Regions from separate parts of the Paenibacillus sp. 203 genome, predicted to be linked through region 2. Evidence: riboswitches for the same ligand, from Rfam matches in the RefSeq annotation. Region 2 holds a riboswitch; the other holds the start of a gene.

Region 1 (12,729 bases), on a different contig from region 2:
GCCGCTGTATCCCATTGCTATCCGTGATTTTGATTTTAGGGATTTCGACATTGTTTTAAGCTCCAGCAGTGCATTTATGAAAAGCATCCAGGTACCCAAACATACGTTTCACATTTGTTATTGTCACACACCGATGCGGTTTGCCTGGGATTACGATACATATATGGCCCGGCAGTCCAAATCCAACCTGCTCAAAAACATGCTCAAGCTGTACATGAACCGGTTGAAAACATGGGATGCCAAAACTTCTCGCAACGTAGACCAGTTTGTCGCCAACTCTTCGGTTGTTAAACGAAGAATTTTGCACTATTACCAAAGGGATTCGGATGTGATTTTCCCACCTATTAATACATCCCGTTTTAAACGCGCTACAAACATCGGTGACTACTACCTGATCGTATCCCGATTGGTGTCCTACAAGCGCATCGATCTCGCGATCGAAGCATTCAAACGTAACGGTCTCAAGCTGCGCATTGTGGGTGAAGGACCGGACCGTAAACGACTCGAAGGTATGGCTGCCCCGAACATTGAGTTCCTCGGCAGGCTTGAGGATGAAGAGGTTAACAAGCTGATGGCAGAATGCCGAGCGCTCGTTTTTCCGGGTGAAGAGGACTTCGGTATTACGCCTTTGGAGGCGAATGCGGCCGGACGGCCTGTCATCGCTTTTCAGGGTGGGGGAGCGCTGGATACGATTGTTCCTCATGTGAACGGCGTATTTTTCCGCAAGCATCAAGTAGAGGATGTGCTGGAGGCCGTCGAAAAGGTTGAGCAACATGCGTGGAATGTGGACGATATCATTACCCATGCCCGCAAATTTGATGAAGAAAACTTCAAGGATCAATTAAAAAAGTATGTAGAACAAGCCTATGTGAACTTTCTAAAAGGAGGATGAACGGAATGAAGCTGGCTGTAATCGGTACTGGATACGTTGGGCTCGTCTCGGGTGTATGTTTTGCGCAAAAAGGTAATGAGGTGATTTGTGTCGATCTGGAGCAGCACAAAATCGACATGTTGAACCGGGCAGAATCTCCGATTTATGAACCGGGTATTGAGGAATTGATCGCGTTGAATCTGGAAGCAGGCCGGTTGGAGTTCACCTCGGATTTGGTCGATGCGGTACGCCGCTCGGATATCGTAATTTTGGCGGTAGGTACCCCTTCTCTGGCTAACGGTGAGGCGAATTTGTCATACATTGAACAGGCGGCCGCTGATGTTGGGAAAGCCATGAACGGGTATAAGATTATTATGACCAAGAGTACTGTACCTGTCGGAACGAACGAAAAGATTAAGGACGTGTTGGCTCGTCACACGAGTTTGTCTTTCGATATCGTCTCCGCGCCGGAGTTCCTGAGAGAAGGCTCAGCCATCAATGATACGCTTTATCCGGATCGCATCATTATTGGTTTGGACAATACAGGATTGCGTGAAACCATGGTCACTCTGCATCAGGTGTTCACGGATAAAATCTATGTGACGGATATCCGTAGTGCTGAAATGATCAAATACGCGTCCAATGCGTTTCTGGCAACTAAAATTTCGTTCATTAACGAAATCGCTAATATTTGCGAAAAGGTTGGCGCCGATGTAACCTGTGTGGCTGACGGTATGGGGATGGACAAACGGATTGGCTCCTCTTTCCTACAAGCAGGGATCGGGTATGGTGGCTCTTGCTTTCCAAAAGACACAAATGCGCTTATCCAAATTGCAGGTAATGTAGACTATGAATTTAAGTTGTTGAAATCGGTGGTCGAGGTGAATACCGACCAGCGCTTTATGATTGTATCCAAGCTGCGCGAATCGCTGGGTCAACTGAACGGTGTGTCCATTGGCATTTGGGGCCTCGCCTTCAAGCCAAATACAGATGACATCCGCGAAGCTCCAGCACTGGAAATCGTAGAAACGCTCATTCAGGCAGGCGCTATTGTCAAACTGTATGATCCCATTGCGATGGATAAATTCAAGGAGCGCGTGGATCACCCGAATATTATGTGGTGCTCATCCCCACAGGAAGCCGCTGAAGGTAGCGACGCTGTGTGCCTGTTGACCGATTGGGAAGAGTTCAAAAAAGTCGATCTCGTACAACTGGCCTCCATTTTGCGCAAGCCGGTTCTCATTGACGGTCGTAACGTATTCGCTGAGGAACAGATCCAAGGCTCCGGGCTGGAATACTACTCCGTGGGTCGTCCGCGGATGAGTGGGTGGAACAGAGATAAAGTGGAAGTTTAAAAAGTGACTGTGGCGGGGGTGGAGACGCTACACGTGCAGATTGTTCTTCCGATTGCTGTTACCCCCGGATTTTCTGGATTATATAAAACATTCAAAGGTTAAAATCCGGGGATAAAGGCAAACGCTGACGCTTCTTCAGAACAATTCTGCCCGCTCCGCTGCTTTTCGCCGTTGAATCACAGTTTTTAAACTCCCACCTTATGGGGGGAGTAGGAAGGGCGTATCGGAAGGAGCGGCGCGGTTGAAGCCGCTCCTTCCGATCAAGTACGCCATTGCGGTTGCCGAAGGCAATCTGGGCAAGGCGTTACGAAACCTCGATTACTTGAAGCTTGCAAGCACAGCGGGCAAGCTCTGAGTTCTCGAACATTTTACAGGCTGACCGGACTTAATAATGTCCGGTCGTGCCTTTTGCACCACAAGGTATGATCGGGTATGATGCATTTTTGAGTAGCGCAGGGATGGATTTGAATCTGGAGAAGCGGAGCGTTCGCCTTTGATGTGGTATTCTTACATTTAAATGTCTTATACAATCCAAAGAATCCCACGGCAACAGCGATCGTAAGATCAAATCCAGTCCGTAGCGGGTAGTCAACTCATCATTCAGAACGATCATCCAACCAATATAGAGAGGAAGTGGAGAGTTATGAAGCTCGTACTTTTGTCTGGTGGTTCCGGTAAAAGATTATGGCCTTTGTCCAACGATTCCCGTTCCAAACAATTTTTGAAGGTACTGGAGAGCCCGGAGGGGATTTCGGAATCCATGGTACAGCGGGTATGGAGACAATTGGGAGACAACGGATTATCAGAATCCTCGTTTATTGCGACAGGGAGAGCACAGGTCGAAATGATCCAGAGTCAGGTCGGGCCGAATACGCGCATCATTGTTGAGCCGGAACGCAGAGACACCTTTCCTGCGATTGCGCTGACAGCGACTTATCTATATTCCATTGCTGGTGTTTCCCCTGATGAAATTATAGCTATATTGCCTGTAGATCCTTATGTTGAGGATGCTTTCTTCGCTTCCGTAGCCCAGCTGGAACATACACTCCAGGAGAGTGAAGGCAAGCTTGCTTTAATCGGGGTTGTCCCTTCCTATCCTTCAGAGAAATATGGTTACATTATTCCGAAAAACGATGCCACCCAAGGTAGCACTGGCTACCGCGAAGTGAGCCATTTTCAAGAGAAACCCGACCGGGAGCAGGCGGAGCGTCTGATTGAACGCAATGCTCTATGGAACTGCGGGGTTTTTGCATTCAAATTAAGTTATTTGCTGGATATCTTGGCATCCAAGGGTTTGCCGCTGAATTATGAAGAAATGCAAAAGCAATACGCATCTCTGGAAAAAATCAGCTTTGACTATGAAGTAGTCGAGAAGGAAAAGGATATCGTAGTTCTTCCGTATGATGGTTTTTGGAAGGATTTGGGCACCTGGAATACGCTCACAGAAGAAATGTCTAATCAACAAGTGGGCAGAGGTGTAGTAACGGAGGATTGCGTCAATACGAGTCTTATTAACGAGTTAGACATTCCTGTGGCGATCATTGGAACGAATGATCTGATTGTAGCTGCTAGCCCGGATGGTATTCTTGTGACCAATAAGGCTGAAAGTCCTCGCATTAAGGAAGTGCTCAAGGCTCATGATCAGCGTCCAATGTATGAAGAACGTCGTTGGGGGCAGTATCGGGTTGTGGATTATGTCAAATATGACGAGGGTAACGAGGTATTGACCAAACGAATCCGCGTACGGAAAGGCAAAAATATCAGCTATCAGCTTCATTTCAAACGGAGTGAAATTTGGACCATTATTAGTGGTGAGGCGGAAATTATTTTGAATGAGAAGCTGCACAAAGTAAAAGCTGGTGATGTAGTTCGCATTCCTGAAGGAACGAAGCATAGCATTTTGGCTGTGACCGATGTGGATTTTATTGAGGTGCAGACTGGTTCTGAATTGGTTGAAGAGGATATTGTACGCTTTTGTATGGATTGGAATGAAATTTCCCGTCACCAATTTATCTCATAATTGTTTTCGTAAAAACGAAAAAAAGACGAATTCATGAAAATTCATAGCCCGAACTGTCGAAATTGGGCGAAAACCTGTAAATTCATGAACATGACCTATTAAATTTTGGTAAAAAAAAGTCGATACTTAGGGTAAGAAGGAATCCAAACTCCTTCCAACGATAAACGCAGCCCTGTCGAAAGGCAGGTACGCAAAGCTAAAGGGCCTTCTACAAGGATGGCAGCCTGGCTACCGAAAGGAAGAGCGAAAGTGAGATTCTATTTTATTCCTCTGTATCGACTGATACGTCATGTACTCCCCGTTGTTATGCTTTTTTCATTGTTGCCCGTCGGTTTTGGTGATTCTCTGTCTGTGGCGAATGCCGCTTCATTACAACCTGTTAATTCGGACGCTTCTACTCAGGCCCGTGAACTATACAATTATTTACTCAACATCTCAGGGAAAAAAATAGTCACCGGTCAGCATGATTATTTGGAAAGTCCGGATGAATTAAGTAACAAGGTCCAAAAAATCAGTCAGGCATATGTTGGTCTGCACGGCTATGAGATGGGTGCCATCTCTGGTCAATCCGACACTACAGAAGCAGCACAACGTAAAAATGTCGTCGATAGTGCTATCCGTTGGAGCAGATCCGGTGGTATTGTGACGATGACTTTTCATGAAGCGCTACCGGGTAGGCCACTGACTTGGGCCAATGTACAGGCGAAAGTAAGTCAGGCAGAGTTCAACAAATACGTGACCCCAGGTACTACGCAGTATAACCTCCTCATTGCCGATCTGGATAAGGTCGCTGTATCATTAAAGCAGCTTCGTGATGCAGGGGTTCCGGTTTTGTGGAGACCTTACCACGAAATGAATGGTGACTGGTTCTGGTGGGGAAACAAAACTAATTTTAATCAGCTATGGAATATCATGTACGACCGTTTTACAAACACACATCAATTGAACAATCTGCTGTGGGTATGGAGTCCGAATGCGCCCAATTCGTATACCGTCCCGTATACCCCGAAATACCCGGGGGATGACAAAGTGGACATTTTGGCAGTAGACATTTACAACAATGATTTTAAGCAAAGTCATTACGAAGGTCTGCTCGGGCTGGCACGGAATAAGCCGATTGCTATTGGGGAGCACGGTGAGATGCCTAGTTCTGAGGTGTTGCAGGCTCAGCCTAAATGGGTATACTCCATGACTTGGGGCAAGATGCTGACCGAGAATAACACAACAAACCAAATACAGGATTATATGAATGATTCGAAGAGTTTGACACGGGATGATGTGAAAAATGGGCTGGCAGCAATCGAACAACCTGGGACAGATGTACCGACCTTACCGGACGAGGGACAAAGTGAGCCTATCCCGGCTCCGACTCCTCCTTCCGTCCCTGATGTGGTATATGTGAACGGGCTGCAGGGCGAATATTTTAACAATATGAATTTGAATGGAAGTCCTGCTTTGATCCGTACAGATAGCAAGCTGGACTACAACTGGCGCGCCATTGCAGCTGATCCAAAGGTGAATGCCGATCAGTTCTCGGTTCGCTGGACGGGGAAAATCAAACCACAATATAGCGAGACCTATACGTTCACAACGATATCCGATGATGGTATTCGCGTATGGGTAGACGGCAAGTTGGTGATTGACAGCTGGTTCAAACAAAGCTGGACGGAGCGTAAAGGCAGTATTACTTTGGAAGCAGGCAAAATGGTAGATTTAAAAGTGGAATACTATGATGAAAAAGGCGACGCGATGGCACGTCTAATGTGGGAAAGTCAGCATGAAGCGAAAGCGGTGATTCCCGGAAACGCTTTGTTTCTTCCTTGATTGATACTCTTTCCCGGTCTAAAAATATGAGGAGAGAGGGTGGATCATATGATAAAAAAATGGTTATCCCATAGGTATACAATCGTTTTATCTGGACTATTAGCGGTCGTAGCTATAGCGATGATCGCTTGGTTTATATACACGCCTTCAAGAAGCGCAGAATTGCAGACGGATAAAGTAGCGGCTGCCAGTCCAGTATGGAAGCTGGGTCAGAGGGATGACTCTTCAGCGGAATTCAAAGGTATGGTCGGTAGGGATAATATCGACATTTCTACAGCAGCTACCTCTACCGAATCGTCTGCTAAAGGAGCATTGTCAGCGTTGTCGGTAGCAGAAGAGAGTACAACAGTTCCGGTATTGCTCAGCAGTGGAGATATTCCTCCCGGTTTGAATGCGTCCACGAACCCTGAACTGACACTCCAGTATAAGCTGAATCAGATTCCTCCCAATGGTATGATATTCCGTGTTCGGATTTTGGATGCGGGCAAAGCAGTCCCGCAAATGGCTGTATTTTCAAATCATCAGTTGTCCGGTATTATTCAGATTGCCGGGGTATCCGGTACTGGGAGTGCTTTTAATTTCAAAAACAACTACGAGTTATATATACCCAAAGAGCAATTGCAAAGCGGTGTTAACGTACTCAAGCTAAAGACAGCGCGCTGCCTATACTGCTCCTCTGCAGAAGATAAAAATGTGTGGTGGACTTGGGATGACTTGAGCTTGGAGACGTTAGCTTCACCTGCGGCCGAACCGGTACACGGTAAATATATACTGACCGGAACAAATGTGAACAATAAAGAATTTTATTATGATCAGGGTGCAGTTAAGCATTTACCATACGTTCTCAAGTGGCTGGGCATTGCTTATAGTGGCAACGTCATGAGGGTGACCTGTGCCAGTAATGTGGGCAAGGCATGTACAGACGTGGATGATTACTATCAAACGTTAAAGCAGTATAATATGCAATCGTCTGCTTTGTATTTATATACAGGTGATATTAAGCTGCAAAAAGATGGTTCTCTGCCAGAGACGGCCAAGCAAAAGTTGCGCGATTATGTAAAAAAATACGGTTCTTATCTTCAATATTATGAAGTAGATAACGAACCTGGCTTATTTAATCGCTCCAAGGCGGTAAATCTGGCTGTGGCCAAGTGGTTGAATACAGAAGGCAAGCAATTGGCACCGCATCTCAAAACCGTAGCACCGGGCTGGGCCTACTGGCCAACGTACTCTACCAAAGCGTGCAAAAATCAAACCAGTGGTACGCAAAAATGCGGTGACCCAGATGGATGGGAACGGGACCCGGCGCAACGTAAACAGCTGGAGGAAGTCACCGACCTGACCAATGGACACGCCTATGGTGAATCGTATAATGAAGAGGGCGGGGGCAGCTTCGTCCAAAATTTGAAAACCTTCGGCGGTTCGAGCAATGGATTGGCGAAAAAGATGCTGAACACAGAGTTCGGCACCAATGATACGCATCGAGACAATCCAGATTACGGGGCTAGTCAGCCACAAGCAGCCGCATTCGATCGGATTATGCGTTCGCAAATCGGGTTTGCCGATATGTTTATCCAGCACGCTGCTTTTTATAAAGATTATACGCTGTTTAAAACAGGCTTCGATCTGCAAAGTCATAACCCGGCCAACACAGAAATTTATCCGTTCGGGCAAGGACAGGACACCCGCGTTAAGATCATGAGACGCTTGAGCTTAGCCTATGCCACCCATGGAAAACCTCTGACGTATACAGTGCTGAATCCAGAGGATACCAAGGACAAGATGGTCTATGTTCGTGCGGTGGATACGTCCAAGCTTAAACCGCTGGCAGGTAGCGGCGCTACTTCAGACAAATTGCTGGTGAATCTAGTGAATTTCGAAGCTACCCCGCAGACCGTTCGTGTACGGGTAACGATGCCGAAAGCCGGTTTGTACACGGGTGAACGTTTTGGAGCGGGTTCTACTTACAGTCAGGCACAGCGTTCCATATCAGGGCTCAAGGCTTCTCCTGCCCTTGATTTTGAAGAAAAGCTGGGTCCTGGCGAAGCGGTACAATATATTTTGGAATTAAAAAGTACAGATCAGACCGCAGCTTCAGCCCCAACAGGGGTGAAGGCTGCTTCTGTTCAGGATGGGGCGGTAAAGATTAATTGGCTTCAGGCAGAAGGCGTATCTTCCTATGATGTGCTGCGTGCTGACGGGACCGACGGGGCCTATCAGGTGATTGCCTCGCAAGTAGCGGGAAGCACGTATACAGACCGCACAGTAAAAGCTGGAGGCCACTATGTCTACAAAGTCCGGGCGACCGGAGGCACTCAGGTTTCCCAGGCAGCCGAGGTCGCTTAATAACAGATCGGAATGTATATAGGACCTGAGTTAACGAATACCTAACATCATTTCGAAATAAAACAAAAAAGAACCTATCAGGAGAAAATAGGACCTGACAGGTTCTTTTTTGTTGGAAAATCGTTCTGATTTTCCAATACTTTACGTATAATGAAGAAAAAAATAAGAAAATCCTTTTATATTCTCGTCATAAGACGACAACATTGCAGGTATGTATTCATATATAATAGTTTTGTTCATGACTATACATACATGGTTTTGTAGGAAATCTCTTTCCGGTGACCAAGAATAATAAAGTGAGGTTAGTGCTGAATGAACAAGGAGACAGAATTAGGGGTGAACAACCCTCTTTTTCAAAACAACGCACGGAAAGTAGACAAAGCCGCTATCGACTTGGACATCCGGGACATTTTGCTCCAATGTGGGTTCACGATGCCAGAATGGCTAGAAAACGACACTGATGGAACCACATACCGGAAGGACAAGCGCGAGTAAATTCCAACGGCTGGTCTTACTTGAGCGAGACGTGAAGCAATCGGAAGCTTTCTTTATTCCATCATTCGTTCCATTCGGACAAATGCAATAAAACGTTTGGCTTCTTCCTCAGACAAGGTACGTCCGTCAATGGTCAGGTTGAAACGTTGCAGAATATCCTCGTCGGACAGTTCAAGCTGGTCCACAAATTCCCTCACATCTGAATCCAATATTGCCGCCGGATGGGTCGTACGTCCCACCAAGTAGTCAATCGTTACCCCGAAAATATCAGCGAGCTTGGTCAGGATCTCAAAATCTGGCTTGCGCCTATTTTTTTCATAGTGAGAAAGAGCTGCCCGCGTAATTCCGAGGGATTGCGCTAGTTCCTCTTGTTTTAATCCCTTATGTTCTCGTAATTCAGCGATGCGGGTGCCATAATTCATCTGTTTTTCCTCCTGAAGGCAAGGTTAAGAAAGGTAAAAAAGCAATTTTACGCTTGACAAGATACGTTTTGTATCATAAATTAGTTATGTAAGTTACATAACGTATCTTTATTTCATAGTTTTCACTTATGTCTTCGTTTATATACCCTAAGAGGCCACCGATGATTGAGCATTTTGTGCTTATTCGCTGGCTGGACCTTCTATGCGCTATTATACAACATTTTACTATAGATTAGAGGGTCATGCATCGTTCTTTTCCCCGTTATGCAGAGGATCAGTACAAGCGTTATTGCATCGAAAACAAGTCAATCAGGGAGGACTGGTCTTGTGCAGTTGAAAGAGTACATCCGTTTGATCCGTAAAAGAATGTGGTTGATTGGTAGCATCGTACTGCTGGTATGTACTGTAGTGGGCATAAAAAATGTATATTTTACCCCGCAGATTTATGAAGCTACCGCAAAGCTCATTATCAACCAGACGCCACGACCGGATCGTGCAGGTGTCGTTGATTACAGTGTAGTTCAAACGAATATAGCCTTAACGAACTCCTATAAGCAAATTATGATCTCCTCGGCGATTATGGATCAGGTGGTCGCCAGCTTCCCCGACCTTAAGGTCACTCCGTCAGCTTTGGCGCAAAAATTAAGAGTGAACACCGCAGGTGATTCACAGGTCATGGATGTAACAATCCGCGATTTATCGTATACGAAGGCTGTAAAAACCGTCAATGCGGTAGCCAAAGTATTCAAACGGCAAATTCCCTCTATCATGAAAATGGACAATGTCACCATCCTAAGCGAAGCCAGTCTGAATGATCCAGCAGTTCCCGTGAATAGTAATCCCGCTATACAGATATTTATTGCTTTTGCCACCTCTTTATTGTTGGGAATAGGTTTGGCATTTTTGCTGGAGGTACTGGATGATACATTTAAGAATGAAGAGGATATTGAAAAAGAACTCGGTCTGCCTACCCTATCCCTGATTACGAAAATGAAAAAAGAAGATAAACGCTCTGACAGCTCCACTACAACTCCTAAACAGGTAGGTGAAGGGCAATATGCCGCGATTAATCAATAATCAGCTCGTTACATCCCTACATGCTCAGTCTTCCGTTTCGGAGGAGTACCGCATGCTTCGCACTAATATCCAGTTTTCTTCTATAGACGAGCCGATTGAGGTTATGATGGTGGCGTCCGCTCAAGCGGGTGAAGGGAGAACGGTCACGATTAGCAATTTGGCTGTAACCTATGCGCAAGAGGGGAAAAAGGTGCTGATTATGGATATGGATCTGCGCCGCTCCTCCTTGCACCATATGTTTGGTTTGCGTAATCATACAGGGCTGACACGGGTGCTTGCCAATCAACAGGCATGGCAGGATGTGGTTCAGGAAACCGGGATTGACCATCTGCATGCAATTACAGCCGGACCGAACCCGCCCAATCCGTCCGAGATGCTCAGTTCCCGTAGAATGAATGCTCTGCTGGTTGAGCTAAAAGAACATTATGACGTGATCTTAATGGATACGCCGCCGTTGCTGTCCTTTCCGGATGGCTTAATTATAAGCGCTATGTGTGACGGAGTCATTCTGGTGGTGCAGGCAGGGAAGGTCAAAAAGGATGTCGTCAAAAAAGCAAAAGCGAATTTGGAAAGAGTAAAGGCGCGCATTCTGGGTGTAGTACTTAATAATGTGAAGCGTTCGAATACCCGCGCCGAGAGGGGTATGGAGGAACGCAATCTGACATGAATAAAAAGGAGGAGAATGAGAGTATATAAAATTCTTTTAACAATGTATAAATAATAATTATCAATAAGGAGCGAGGTGATGAGACGTGTCTTCTTCCCGCTCGAACGAGGCCGAAGTGCTGGGCGCGTCAGTGGATGTATATTCGGTCGCTCATGGGCTTGAACGGCGGCAAGGATGGAACGTATACCCGTTCGTGAAGCGAAGCATGGATATTATATTGTCTTTCATTGGAATCATCGTGCTATGCCCGGTATTTCTGCTTGTCATTCTGCTGATTAAGCTGGAGGACCCAAAAGGCAGTGCATTATTTTATCAAGTACGTATTGGGAAAAATGAGCGTCCGTTTCGCATGATCAAATTTCGTTCCATGGTGTCTGATGCCGAAGCCAGATTGTCTGCACTGCTGGTGGAAAATGAAATTGAGGGTGCGATGTTCAAAATGCGGGACGATCCCCGAATTACCCGTGTGGGTCGCTTTCTTCGCAGAACGAGCATCGACGAGCTGCCACAACTGTTCAATGTACTGCGTGGGCAGATGAGTCTGGTAGGACCCAGACCCCCGTTGCCAAGAGAAGTCCATAATTACACAGTGAGGGATAAGCTGCGTCTGACGGTTACACCAGGCTGCACCGGTCTATGGCAGATCAGCGGTCGTAATCATCTAAGCTTTAACCAGATGGTAGAACTGGATTTGGAGTACATATCCAGACGCAGTTTCCGCACAGATATGATCATTATGCTGAAAACATTTCGTGTGCTGCTAGGCTCCAAGGATGCGTATTAAAGTCTTTCATTTTCACAAAGAAGGTAGGGGATAAGTATGGATCTTCATTCCAACATATATGTAGCAGGGCATAACGGACTGGTGGGTTCCGCTATTGTCCGAGCGCTTCAGAATGCGGGTTACCGTCATATTATTACTCGCACAAGCCGTGAACTGGATCTACGCAATAAAGAGGCCGTAGATCATTTTTTTGAAACAGAGCCTGTGGATTATGTATTTCTGGCAGCGGCCAAGGTTGGTGGGATTTTGGCGAATAACGAATATCCGGCTGATTTTATCCGTGACAATCTGCTTATACAAACGAATGTGATTGATGCGGCATACCGGGCGAATGTAGGCAAGCTGTTATTCCTCGGCTCTACCTGTATCTATCCTAAATTTGCTCCGCAGCCGTTGCGAGAAGAATATCTGCTTACGGGTGAACTGGAGCCTACTAATGAGGCCTATGCGATTGCTAAAATTGCCGGGATTAAAATGTGTCAGTCTTACAACCGTCAGTATGGAACTCGGTTTATTTCTGTGATGCCGACGAATTTATACGGTCCGGGCGACAATTTTGATCTCCAGACCTCTCATGTGCTACCTGCGCTCATCCGCAAGTTTCATGAAGCCAAGCTGAATCAATCTCCGACTGTAGAAGTATGGGGCTCTGGTACGCCGCGCCGAGAATTTCTTCATTCTGATGATCTGGCTGAAGCCTGTCTGTTCCTGATGAACAATTATGAGGGAAATGAAATTGTAAATATCGGCGTAGGTGAGGATATCTCCATTCGTGAGCTGGCTGAACGAGTGAAGAATGTAGTCGGCTATGAGGGAGAAATTACCTATAACACCTCCGCCCCTGATGGAACGCCGCGTAAGTTGGTAG
Region 2 (12,729 bases):
GATAACCGAATGGATGTTGGCATTACACTGCATTCGGGTACGGATGAAAGGCTTGTCCAGCTTCCTCTTCGTACGGAGAACTACTGTCTTGTTGTTCCGGTAGAGCATGTATTTTCCAACCGCTCTTCCATTACCCTGGACGAATTGAGGCATGTACCCTGGGCGATGCAGCCAGAGTGTCATCCCGGCAGGAAGCTGATTGAGAAGTGCTTCCGGGATCGCGGGTATCCCTTTGCAACCGTCTTGGAGACAAATTCCATACCTTCAATCCTGCGCTGGGTGCAGGAGGGACTTGCCGTAACCCTACAGACGGAGTCCCTTGCGGCAGAATTGGATCGCTCACAATTTTGCACTGTACCTATTTTGTGCGGCGTGCTCCAGGGTCAGCTAGAGTTGATTTATCGGTCTGGCCGTTATCAGGGAGAAGCATTGAAGCGATTAATTGAAAAGATACAAGCTGTACTAACAGTGCGTTCCAACTAGTGGCAACGCTGATGAGTATCACGAGCTTTAATGTGTACGAACTTCCAGCCTGCGTGCAATCAGTGACATACTGTAATTGACAGCAAAGTACAGGAAAGCTGCGAACAGCAGGGCTGGAATGACAAAGGATTGATTTTGCCCACCGACAATCTGAATGTTATGCGTCAGCTCTGGCAAACTGATAATGACAGCCAGTGAGGTATCCTTGAATAGGGAAATGAATTGGCTGACAATCGGGGGCACCATGCGACGAAGCGCTTGGGGCAGAATGATATGCCATAAGGTTTGAGAGTAGCTTAGACCGGAGGAACGTGCGGCTTCCACCTGTCCTTTATGGACCGAATTCAGACCGCTGCGCACAATCTCGGCAATCATGGCTCCCTCGAAGATCGACAGGCCTGTAATGGCTGCCCACTTGAGGGAAATCGACAATCCGATGGATGGTAAAACCATACCGATGAAGAAAATAATGAGCAATAATGGAAGATTGCGAATGAGATCAATGATAAAGGCTGCAACCTGTGAAATGACAGGTAAGCGAGTATAGCGCAGGATGCCGAATAAGATACCGAGAACGAAGCTGAACACGATAGAGTAAATAGCAACCTCCAGCGTGAGCAGGAAGCCCTCCAGTATAAAACGCACATTAGGCCACACAAATAATCCACCGAAATCCATACGGGCTTCCCTCCTTAGGATGTTTTGGACAGACGCCGTTCCATGTATAGTACAAGAAAGCTAAGCGGAACCGTCAAGATAAGATACAACAGCGCCGTGATGGCGTAGACTGTGATGGGCAGGAAGGTATCCGAGTTAATGAGGTCCGAGTAATACATTAGGTCCAGTCCGGCCACAATAGCCAGCACGGAAGAGTTTTTGACCAGATTAATGAATTGGTTGCCGATCGCAGGCAGTACAATTTTGATGGCTTGCGGTAAAATAATGCTGATCATCGTCTGGTTGTAACTCAACCCGGAGGACCTTGCCGCTTCAAATTGACCCTTGGGCACAGATTGAATGCCGGCACGTATGGCTTCAGCAATAAAGGAGGCCGTGTATACGGTCAATCCAAGCGTTCCAGATACGAATCCGTCCAAAGGGATGCCCAAAGTGGGAAGCCCGAGATAAAAAAACAGTACGACGATCAGCAATGGGATATTGCGGATGACCTCTACATAGACGGTACCGATCCAGTTCAGCCATTTAAAAGGCGCAATTCGGAGGATGGCAATAATAGCCCCCAGAATAAAGCTTCCAATCAAGGCAATGACACTAGCTTGAACGGTATGAAGCAAGCCTTCTCTGAAACGGTCGCTATGATCAAAAAGTACGTTGATATCAAAAGTAAGCATCTGTGAATGTACCTCCTTATCCAGACCTAAGAAAGGAAGGAGCTCGCAATGGCGGCTCCTTCACAAGAATACTATTCGGGTTTAACCCCAAGCCATTGCTCGTGGAGCTTATCGTATTCACCGCTGCTTTTCAGTTCCTTGATCGTATCATTAATGGCTTGCAGCAGTTCCGGTTGTCCCTTCTTCACTGCAATGCCGTAAGGTTCCTCTGTGAAGTTCCCGCCTACAAGAGTATAATTCGGGTCTTGCTGCTGCATGCCGAGCAGAATAGAGTTATCCGTAGTCAATGCTTCTCCTTTACCTGCTTTGAGGGCGTTGAAAGCATCCTGATAGTTTTCGAATTCCAATATTGTTGCTTCAGGTGCTTTTTCGCGGATATTTTTGGCGGAGGTAGAGCCTTTCACGGCGAGCACCTTGGTTTTTGGGGTCAGAGACTCCAGCCCGGTGATGGGGCTCCCCTTTTTCACGAGCAGAGATTGCCCGGCGTTAAAATAGACGTCGCTGAAATCAACCTGTTTTTTACGTTCATCCGAAATGGTCATCGTCGCGATAATGGCGTCAATGTCCCCGTTTTGCAATAAGGTGATTCGTGTTTTGGACGTGACCTCTTTTAGTTCAAGTTTGGTTTCATCGCCAAAAATATGTTTGGCTACAGCCTTAGCGATGTCGATATCAAAGCCTTCTACTTTTCCGCTAGCCGGGTCTTTCAGTCCGAACAGCTTGGTATCGTATTTCACACCAATGACCAGTTTGCCACGCTGTTTGATCGCTTCCAGCCCGTTGGCTGTTGCCGCCTCATTCCCCGACGTTGCCGCTCCTTCTTTGCCTCCACAGCCTGCCAACACGAGCAGACAAGATAAAGCTACCAGCACCAAAGTACTCCATTGAAATCTTTTTCTCATCAGAACATTCCCCTTTCGATTTACGCTACATTGGTAGTCTGTTTAATGATGAATCAGACGGCTCAGGAACAGGCGAGCCCGTTCCTCACCCGGATTCTGAAAAAATTCGGCAGGTTGGCTGTCTTCCAAAATCTGTCCTTTATCCATAAAAATCACGCGGTCCGCCACTTCACGTGCAAAGCCCATTTCATGAGTGACAATGACCATTGTGATGCCCTGATGGGCGAGCGAGCGCATAACATCCAGTACCTCTCCGATCGTTTCGGGATCAAGTGCTGAAGTAGGCTCGTCAAACAACATGATTTTTGGATTCATCGCGAGCCCACGGGCGATCGCGACCCGCTGCTGCTGTCCACCGGACAATTGGGCGGGGTAGCTCTGTGCCTTTTCTTCGATTCCGACGCGCTTTAGATAGGTGATGGCTGTTTGAGTAGCTTCTTCTTTCGAGATGCCCAGTACCTTCATAGGTGCCAGTACAATGTTTTCAATCACCTTTTTGTGTGGATACAGATTGAAATGTTGGAACACCATCCCGATGTTGCGGCGGAAGGCATTAATATCGATCTTTTTGTCGTGTACAGGGATCTCGTTAACGATCAGTTCCCCATCCGATATCGTTTCCAGACGATTGATGCAGCGAAGCAGGGTGCTTTTACCCGAGCCGGAGGGACCGATGATTACGACGACCTCGCCCTCCTTAATTTGAAGATTGATGTCTTTGAGTACATGGAAGTGACCGTAATGCTTGTTGACATTGCGAAACTGGATCAGAGAGCTCACCCCTTTTAGGCTTGGATACATAGCTTAGTAGACGGATTGACATAATCAAGCTCTATTAGAATTTCAAAATTTCTCTCATGATACTATAAGCTTACAATAAAAAACAAGATTTTATGTCATAAAACTTTACGCGTATTATATTTGGTATGTTCTTTTACTTGTTAACTGCTATTTATATGATAAAATCAAATGAATATTCACAATTTAATGTTATTTAATTTGACATAAAATAATAGCGTTCGACATGCCAAGGGAGAAACGTGACAAAAGCAACGCTATGTTTTACAGTAGGGAAGAAGGAATTTAGGGTAAAGGAAGGTTAGTACAATGACGAAAGCTATTTCACCGCTTGTAACGGCTTTGGGCATGGAGCCCCATCCAGAAGGCGGTTGGTACAAAGAGATGTGGAAGGCTAATTTTCAAATTCCGAAACCTGTGCTGCCTGATGTATATTCCGGTCCGCGCTTTGCAGCTTCGTCTACGTATTTCTTGCTGCATCCGGGCGAGTTCTCCGAGTGGCATGTGGTCCATTCCGATGAGCTGTGGTTATATCATAGCGGAAGCCCTGTAGAGTTGAAATTGGGTGGAAGCGGAGAAGAGCCTGGCGAAGAAACGGTAATTATCGTCGGTGCGGATGTGGAGGCAGGACAGCATCCACAAGCACTCGTACCAGGAACAGTATGGCAAACGGCACGTCCGCTGGGGGATGAGCCTGTGCTGGTAACCTGTGTGGTTGCACCAGGATTCCACTTTGATGATTTCAAGCTGATTGCAAAGGGTAAGGTGGAGTAGGAATATTTTATCGGCGGGTATAATCTTGGATAAACAGGACTTACCCGCCTGATTTGATGTTACGGGTATCTTTGTTAGTGTTAGAAGCTTGCCATTTGTTGTATACTTTGGATCTTTGCTTTTTTTCGAAAACAAGCCGCAAACTTTATAATTCGTGCAGTGTCATATGATCTGACGCTTGGCCTCTGTTTGATCCTCTGGTATACAGCATAGCAGTTTCTCCCCATTCCTTTTGCTTGGTACATGGCGATATCGGCCTCTTTCAGTAAAGAAGGCAGAGGCTTCTTCGGAGAAGGATGCATAGTAATACCAATGCTTCCTGTAACTTGAAGGTTGATTCCCTGAATGTTATAAGGAGCGCTGATTTTTTGCAGCAGCAGTTCTGCTAGAACTGTGACCTGATCGGCATCATAATCCTTCATCATGAGTAGAAATTCATCACCACCGATTCGAAAAGCTTTCTGATTGGAGTTTGTCACCTGGAGTAAATGATTGCTTACCCGTCTGAGCAACCTATCACCGATTTGATGTCCGTATGTGTCATTAATGGCTTTGAATCCATCCAGATCAAGATACATAATAGCAAAACCCTCCTTGCCATTGCTTCGTTTCCAAAATAGCTCAAGTGCATTCCGATTGAACAGACCCGTTACAGGGTCCTGATAGGCAAGTTTCCGCAGTGAATTTCTTTCCATCATCATAGAATGCAAAAGAATTAACATATATATCCACAAAACCAAAGTTAGGCCAATTAAAAGTAAGGCTGTTAAAGATATACTCAATGGGGTCACCACCAATATAGTTTATAGGTTGTTCCGCTTCTATTAGCGGTATTAGGTCAGTTGTCTTGCATGAACGATGAGTCGATGTGTCGGATTTACAAGAGGATCACAGGTAATTAGTGTGAGAAGCTTTTGTTTCTTGATGCTTTTTAAAACGGAGACATTTGAAGGAGTGACGACTGAAATGTTGTAGACCTTGTATACGTATTTTTCACCCCGAGTGTGAATTAGAATCTGATCCCCGATTTTCACCTCATTAAGCCGGTTAAATAAACGTCCAGTTGTTCGTGAGCGATGAGCGGCTATGGCAGCATTCCCCACCTGGCCGAGTGTCGCAGTTTCCGACATATGTACAGCGGCATATCTCATATGCTTTTGGGTCGCACCTTCGAGCACAGGAAGTTTCAGCCCGATACGATCAATCTGGATTGTAGCGATTGGAGCTTGCTCTGGAGCCGACGAAGAGGGAGTAGTTTGAGACAATTGTGGCCCATCCGCTGCTGCGGTATTTGTCAGCCAATTGGACAAATCTGTATAACCTTTAATCATTTCGGGAGTCAGTGTCGATGTATCGGATGTATCTGTGTTTGATAATGATTCAGCTTCTTGTAATAGCTCTTTTTGCCTTTGATTTTCCAACCATTCATTAGCGGTAGGAAATAACATAATGATGATTCCTAACATGATGCTCACGTATGCCAGCTTACGCAATTGAAAAGCCTCCTAATACAGTAATTCATAGAACGGACATGTAAAATAATTCCCCTTCTCGCTAATGATGAGCTGAGAAGGGGGATTTTTGATTATAAAATGTTATTTATTTTTTATGTGTTCGTTTATAACCTAGGTAGGCACCCAGAAGAATTAAGAACATACCACTTACATAGAAGGGAGCAGGGCTGTTTTCTCCTGTCTTTGGCAATGTATCCACCTTGGGTGTATGCCCCGGGTCACTTGGATCTTCTGGTCCTTCTGCCGGTAGACGAATTACACCTTTAGGTACTGGATCTTCTTCAATCTTCACGGGCGGAGAAGGCTCCTGATGAGGGTCTGCTTCTGGTGTGTCAGCTTGCACCCCTGGTTCAGCGGGTGGTTGCACTTCTGGTTCCACAGGTGGCTGTTCAATAGTCGGAACGCCCAACGGAACATCCTCATCTTCGATAATTTGCGGCTCTTCGGTTGTTACGGGCGTAACAGGCGTCACCGGAGGTTCAGTTATTTCAGGGTCCTTATCATGCTTTTTACCTGATCCCGGATTCGTAGGCGTGCCTGGATTTGTAGGCGTACCTGGATTTGTAGGCGTGCCTGGATTTGTAGGCGTGCCTGGATTTGTAGGCGTGCCTGGATTCGTAGGCGTACTTGGATCAGTAGGTGTACCTGGACCCGGATCAACCGGAGTGTCCTTTTTGTTGGTGATCACGATTTCTTTAATGCCTGAACTTTGTTTGATGGTTGCATCTATTTTGATTTCTATTTTTGGCGCTGTTATTTTGTAGCCTTCAGGAGCAGCAAGCTCCTCCAGAATGTAGTCATCATAACTCAATGAAGAAAATACGATTTTCCCATCCGAATTGGTAGTTTGGACAAGAGGTGCTCTTTTCTGATCCTTGTCATAGAGTGCAAAACGTGCCCCGGATAGAACCTTCTTGTGATCGTCCTCATCAACTTTGGTAATCTCCAGACTTCCCGTAACTCCTCCTCCTGATCCCGAACCAGAGGATGTACGCACGATGATCTCTTTATTTGTTTCCCTGATTTCGGTGGTCAAACGGTCGCCCTCGAAATTAACCTTATTGCTCACTTTTGCCTTGTCTTCAGCTTGAATAAAGGATTGATATTCCAAAATATAGCCCGATGATATAGCCTTCGTAAAGGCAAGCTCAAAGGATTCCTGACCTTGAGCAGTCGTTGTTATTTTTAGCTTATAATCCTGATCCTTGACTAATTCAGTGTCCTTGGTAGCTTCTCCATTGGCAGATACCTTGGTGGAATATAGATGAAAAGAATCCTCAATCAGAATTTGATTATTGCTGGGCGTATCCACGATTTTCGCGTTGGAGACATAGGATTGCCCTTCATTGATATGGATGTTCCAATCGATTTTATTTCCATTCTGAGTACCGGATTTCGTCACGTATTCTCCACCGTGAGGCACAGTCACTTTGGCTGCCCATTCCGAGTCTGAATTTTTTCCATCCATAAGCTGAGCGTTATTGTTAATCTCTTTATCCATAAGCTCTCCTTCCAGTGTCGTTTGGAAAGTGATCCAGTAAGGAGAGTTGATGGACTGGTTAAACTGGACGCTCAGTTCATTGTTGTTAGCAGCGGAAGGTAAAACAAGAGTATATTGGCTCGAAGGCACTTCGGCCCCCTTTTGTACGCCATTCCACCACCCGAGCAGGGTCATATCATACACTTTAACAGAACCTGGCACCAGTTTTTGGCCCTGTAATAATGTATCCCTTATTTCAGCATGATTTAGAGTTTTGCGGTTATAGTTGGCTTTAATGTCCCATGTAATTTGTTTGGAACTGGCATTGTAGCTACCTGACTTAGCCCCATTTTGCTGGGTCATATTATCCGGCCATAATCGAGCTTCGGCCTCCGCGGTTTGTGTTGTTCCGTTATATAACCAAGTGATAGAGGCTTTATTCCAAAAGTCCGGTTTGGTTTTGTCGATTTTCCATTCATTGTTAAATGTGGTTGTATAGCTGATTGTATACGTGTCTTGAATTTTTTTGTGAAAACGTATAGTGAACCCTTTTTTATAATCTAGCGTAAGAGGGATCAGTTCGTAGTCTGACGGCGATGTTAGTGTTGTTTTTCCATCCGCGCTTTGGATCTTCAATGTGTTTGGCAATAATGCCAGACCGCCATTCGGAAAGACTTCGTCGATAACGACTTGGTCCATTGTATATTTATCTGCATTAATGGAAATGATCCAAGGAATTGTTTTGGTGTTATAGTTCGGTTCCTTATAGCCCTTGGTGATAATTACACTTTTCAGTTCTGTGGTTGTTTCTTTTGTTACTCCGTCCGATGTTACACTGTTCGTTATTTTACCATTTTTAAGTACACGATCTATAGCCTTGGTTTGATAACGGATGGTATATGGGGCATCAATATCTGCATTGAACAGTAGATTGAAACCGTTGGTACCGTTGTCGTCAGTAACTGGAGTGACCCTGTATTCCGATGCAGGAAGCTCCTCTTGCGTATCCCCTTTATAAACTTTAAGTGAGCTTGTGACGAATTGTTGGCTGTTATTAAAACGGTCACTCAATACCGCTTTTGCTGCAGGGATTTTTTTGTTGGCAAAATTATATTTGATTGCCCATGAAATTGTTTGTGTGACTGGATCGTATTGCTCTACTTTTTTGCTTAGAAGATCCCCGCGTTTAACGGTAACAGTAGCTGATGCAGAGAGATCCTTCACATTGTCTCCTGAAAAAGTAGCCGTGTTGGAGAAACGGTTATCCTCGCTTGTGATGTTCGTGGAGTATTGAATTCGGTATGCGCTGTTTATACTCTCCTCGTTAAAGCGGATTCTAAAGCCCGTCCCGGCCGGATCAGCTTCGACTGTATACTTATCTGCACTAACAGTGTCCCGTAGCACGGTGGTTCCGTCGACATTGATTTGCAAATGATATACCCGGATGGAATCTTTGATTAGTTCCAATCCTTGGGGAGTTGGGTCGGTTACTACGGCGTGTTTTATAGAATCCAATTGTTTATTTACGTCAACTGTCCAATCAATTCGATTTTTTCCATCGAATTTCCCTTGCTTTTCCAAAGTAGGGCCAGTTGCAGGCTTAATATTTACGATAGCCGTTTGCTCGCCGCCTTTGATTGGAATCGCAATAATGACTTGTGTGCTGCCTTTTTCTATTTGTTTGCTAAAATCGGTTTTGACCTCCAGCTTACCGCTGACATTAGAGTGGCTTTCCACGTAATCATTAAAAGTCATAATTACTTTACCTTGGCGGTCTACGGTGAAATGACCAACTTCTCCATCCGTATTCGTCAGAGGAGATGTAATGTCTGTGTAAATTTGAAATTGCTCAGGTAATTGAAAGGTAAAGGTGTCTCCAGCTTTATACGTATGGTTCGGCAGCTCCCATTCATACCCTAAATGGATGGCGGAGCCAATATCAATACGACTATCGGGATTATACACTGCATCAATAACACTTCCAGAGGAATCTGTGAGGGTTAGCTTGGTTAAAATACTTTCCTGAGTTGCCCTCACTTCAGAAGTTGAACTGGCAGTTGCCTCAACGGCTGGAGCCGGGACAGCAGGTGGGATGTTAATAGGCTCTGAGGGCTTTGGATATACATCGTTAGTCACACTCTGAACCGGATCGGTTCCTGGGGTCACTGGCAGAGCAGAGTCGGGATTTTGTGCATAGGCTTGTGTTGTACTGAATAAGCATTGCAAAAAGAGCAATAACGCAACAACTGCTGTATTCCATTTTTTTCTCATATGGTAAACAAATCTCCTATTCTTAAAATACTTTTATTTAGCGGCTAATGATTATTCCTTCGAGGTCAAGAGGGCTGTATTTATATATTCATCAATCATTCATCTGATGCTATGTTAGCCGCATTGATTTCTTGTTCATAATTTATGGAAATTTACATTCGGGGATGAATATTACCTCCTTTAGTCCCGAAATTAGGATAATGGGTTAGACCTCAATGTCTTTCTGGACTAGAATACATGCCACATCTCAACAATTTCTCAACAAGGATAGAAAAAGAGCCTTGATCATGTGATCAAGGCTCTACAAGAAATGTAGTTCTATTTCTTCATTTTTTAATTTTTTAAAATAATATTAATAAAAACATTGATATTAATATTGCTTTGTTTTAATGTATTTGGAGGGATCTTTGATCATTTCGAATTTTTGTTTACCCTTATACAGTGCTGCATCTACTGTAGTGTCTACGACCACCCATTGATTGTCGATGTAGACCTCGTTCCAAGCATGGTAAGTGTCCACGTAGGAAGATTTGCCCATAACCAGCTTGGTTGGTACATCTACACTTCGTAACATAGCAGCCATCAGTGAAGCATAACCATAGCAAATATCTTTTTGCGAGCTTAACGTACGATCAATTTGCGGTAGATAGTCAGTCGTTAAGGCGAAGGCCTGATTGGAGTCGTACTTGATATGACTAATGACGTAATCATAAATTTTTTGAAGCTTCTCACGATCCGTTGTTGCGCCTTGGGTTAATTCATGGGCTTTTTGAATCGCTTGATTAGTACCGCTCCAGTTAATATTTTGAACGGAATTGAGGTATACCGCTTTGCTATCGTTTAGCTTTAACTCGATCGTATCTTGTCCTATCACTTTATATTGATTACCATTAAGCTGTTCCAAAATACTGATGCTATAGTTCCCATTACCCATCTGGAGAGGGAATACTTCTTCGGACTTTCCGGGTGTCAGATTATAAGAGTATTTTTGCGCATCTTTTGTAACCAAAATCTTGGTTTTAATGTTAGGTTTAACGGAGTAACGCACACTGACCGTCCCATGATTTACATTGTTTTGATCCAACCATACAACACTATCAGCAGCGTAAATTGTCGAATTTAAGAGTATTGCGGATAGCATGAAAAATAGGAGAAGTGTGGAAAATATCATTTTCCCCATAAAAAACTTCCTTTCGGTGGCCAGGCTGCCATCATAAATAGAAGGCCCTATAGCTTTGCGTCCCTGCCTTTCGACAGGTTTGCCATTTCGTATAAAGTTTTCGAAAAAAAAGCACGACAAAAAGCCACTTCAACCGGTAGCTGGCTGCCATCATACAGAAGGCCCTGTAGCTTTGCGTCCTTGTCTTTCGACAAGTTTGCCATTTATCCTGAATAGCTTGTATATTTATTCTATCAGTTAGGTACTCTATTAGGCAAGTTTAAATCTCAAATTTTCGCTATTTATCGACAAAACAAGCTTGCAGATTATACATAAGACCTATTTTATACGGTTTCCCCATTTTTTGCGATAGGAATGAGGCGTTTCTCCAATGTGCTCTTTGAACAGATTGATAAAATGACTTGTGTTGGGAATGCCCACATATTGTGCGATGTCTACAATAGCTACATCACTAGTTTTAAGCCAGCCTTGAGCAGCCGTGATACGAACATTAATAAGATACTCAATAGGGGAAAAGCCAATCTGTTTTTTAAAGTTTTTAGCCAGGTTGAACTTGTTTAGAGCGAACATGTCTGCAAGTGAATCCAGCGTGATCCGTTCACAATAGGATTGATCCAGATATTGCTTTACCTTGCGCACCTCTGCGGTTCCATCTGAATTCGCGTTGGGATTGGTGTAGGGGTACTGCAAAATAATCGTTAACAAGTCAACGATTAGCCTGGATGAGAGCAGTTCAGAGGATAAGCTTCTTTCTGGCTGTACCTGTAATAAGGTGTACAGCTTGTCCAATACTGCACTTGAATCCTTTAGTGAGATTACGGGCTTATTGTGTTTATCGAATTGTTCATAGAAATGGTCAATAAGATTGCCATGTAGATTCACACTAATAAACTCCCATGTCTTCTGACAGGAAGTTTTGTACTGTACATATTCTTCACAATTAATAAAAAGCATATCATGAGGTTTCAATATATAATCCTTGTCTCGATATTGCAATTCCCCCCTTCCAGACAGGGTGAAAAGGAGCAAAAAAGAGGTGAGCTTTTGTCGTTCCATTACATAAGCATCTGTTTTGAAATAGCCTATTTCCTGTATATAGAAGAGGGATTTTTTAGCGAAAGAAGAGGGTGTACATATAATTGCAACTGGATCTTCACTCCAGACATACTGGGCATTTTTTTGGTTTGTTGTCATATCCAATTCCTTTACAAAAAAACAATTTTAGTAAGATAATTGTAGTTTGTTTTACGAATATCCTTTTAGAACCGGAGTCCCTATTTACAAAGGTTATTTTATCACATTAAAGTAATTCATGTAGCGATTAGGGACTGAACAATATATAACAAATATAACATAAAGTACCTATTTGAAAAGGATGAGGCTGGGGAAAATTAGTTTCTTCAATGAATATACCATAGTCTTGCAATTCCACTTTCTGAGTTATATATCCTTTCGGTATCGGGAAAAATGGGACCATATTTCGACAAAATGATTCAAAGGGCTCATTTTGCTAGAAAATAGTTATAGCTTTATTGTGGAGATTTTGTTCACGAAAATGTATGGATAAGTGTGGTTATGCGAACTTAATTTAAGAAAATGTGAAAATTTTGAATATCATGCAATTTGTTCGCAAGAGAGTACAGTGACCTTTGGTATCTGTACAGGCAATGATATGATGGTACTACAGAAGTAATGAAACAAATTTTACAGTCAGTTTGGAGGACTACAGGATGGGAAAAACGAAAAACACAAAAACCGCAGCAGCTTGGTCACTTGTGATGATGGGAGCAGGCTTTGCTGCTACGTTACCTTTTCAACAATTTGGCTGGGCCCGTCTTTTGGCTGGATCTTTTGAAGCCGGACTTGTTGGAGGATTGGCAGACTGGTTTGCCGTAACCGCGTTATTCCGTCATCCGCTGGGCATTCCGATTCCACATACAGCGCTTCTCCCCAAAAATCGGGGCAAGCTGACCGA

What was found. Region 2 has a riboswitch for cyclic di-GMP ahead of WA407_RS17040 (transglutaminase-like domain-containing protein). Riboswitches for the same ligand answer to the same signal wherever they lie in the genome.
Region 1: another riboswitch for cyclic di-GMP. It lies ahead of WA407_RS10375 (glycosyl hydrolase); the one in region 2 lies ahead of WA407_RS17040 (transglutaminase-like domain-containing protein).

The regions. Positions count from the first base shown of each region.
Region 1 is NZ_JAXCHD010000004.1:217,506-230,234, forward strand. Features, by position in the region: gene WA407_RS10360 (glycosyltransferase) at 1-892, shown strand, start outside; gene WA407_RS10365 (UDP-glucose dehydrogenase family protein) at 898-2,226, shown strand; gene WA407_RS10370 (sugar phosphate nucleotidyltransferase) at 2,870-4,246, shown strand; cyclic di-GMP riboswitch class I at 4,402-4,482, shown strand; gene WA407_RS10375 (glycosyl hydrolase) at 4,496-6,070, shown strand; gene WA407_RS10380 (hypothetical protein) at 6,119-8,416, shown strand; gene WA407_RS10385 (hypothetical protein) at 8,729-8,911, shown strand; gene WA407_RS10390 (helix-turn-helix domain-containing protein) at 8,965-9,333, opposite strand; gene WA407_RS10395 (YveK family protein) at 9,661-10,410, shown strand; gene WA407_RS10400 (CpsD/CapB family tyrosine-protein kinase) at 10,391-11,077, shown strand; gene WA407_RS10405 (sugar transferase) at 11,163-11,861, shown strand; gene fcl (GDP-L-fucose synthase) at 11,898-12,729, shown strand, end outside.
Region 2 is NZ_JAXCHD010000007.1:24,018-36,746, forward strand. Features, by position in the region: gene WA407_RS16995 (LysR family transcriptional regulator) at 1-483, shown strand, start outside; gene WA407_RS17000 (amino acid ABC transporter permease) at 511-1,161, opposite strand; gene WA407_RS17005 (amino acid ABC transporter permease) at 1,176-1,835, opposite strand; gene WA407_RS17010 (transporter substrate-binding domain-containing protein) at 1,907-2,737, opposite strand; gene WA407_RS17015 (amino acid ABC transporter ATP-binding protein) at 2,780-3,538, opposite strand; gene WA407_RS17020 (cupin domain-containing protein) at 3,845-4,309, shown strand; gene WA407_RS17025 (GGDEF domain-containing protein) at 4,390-5,010, opposite strand; gene WA407_RS17030 (class D sortase) at 5,143-5,802, opposite strand; gene WA407_RS17035 (collagen binding domain-containing protein) at 5,909-9,574, opposite strand; gene WA407_RS17040 (transglutaminase-like domain-containing protein) at 9,945-10,658, opposite strand; cyclic di-GMP riboswitch class I at 10,767-10,848, opposite strand; cyclic di-GMP riboswitch class I at 10,887-10,965, opposite strand; gene WA407_RS17045 (helix-turn-helix transcriptional regulator) at 11,073-11,948, opposite strand; gene WA407_RS17050 (DUF445 domain-containing protein) at 12,485-12,729, shown strand, end outside.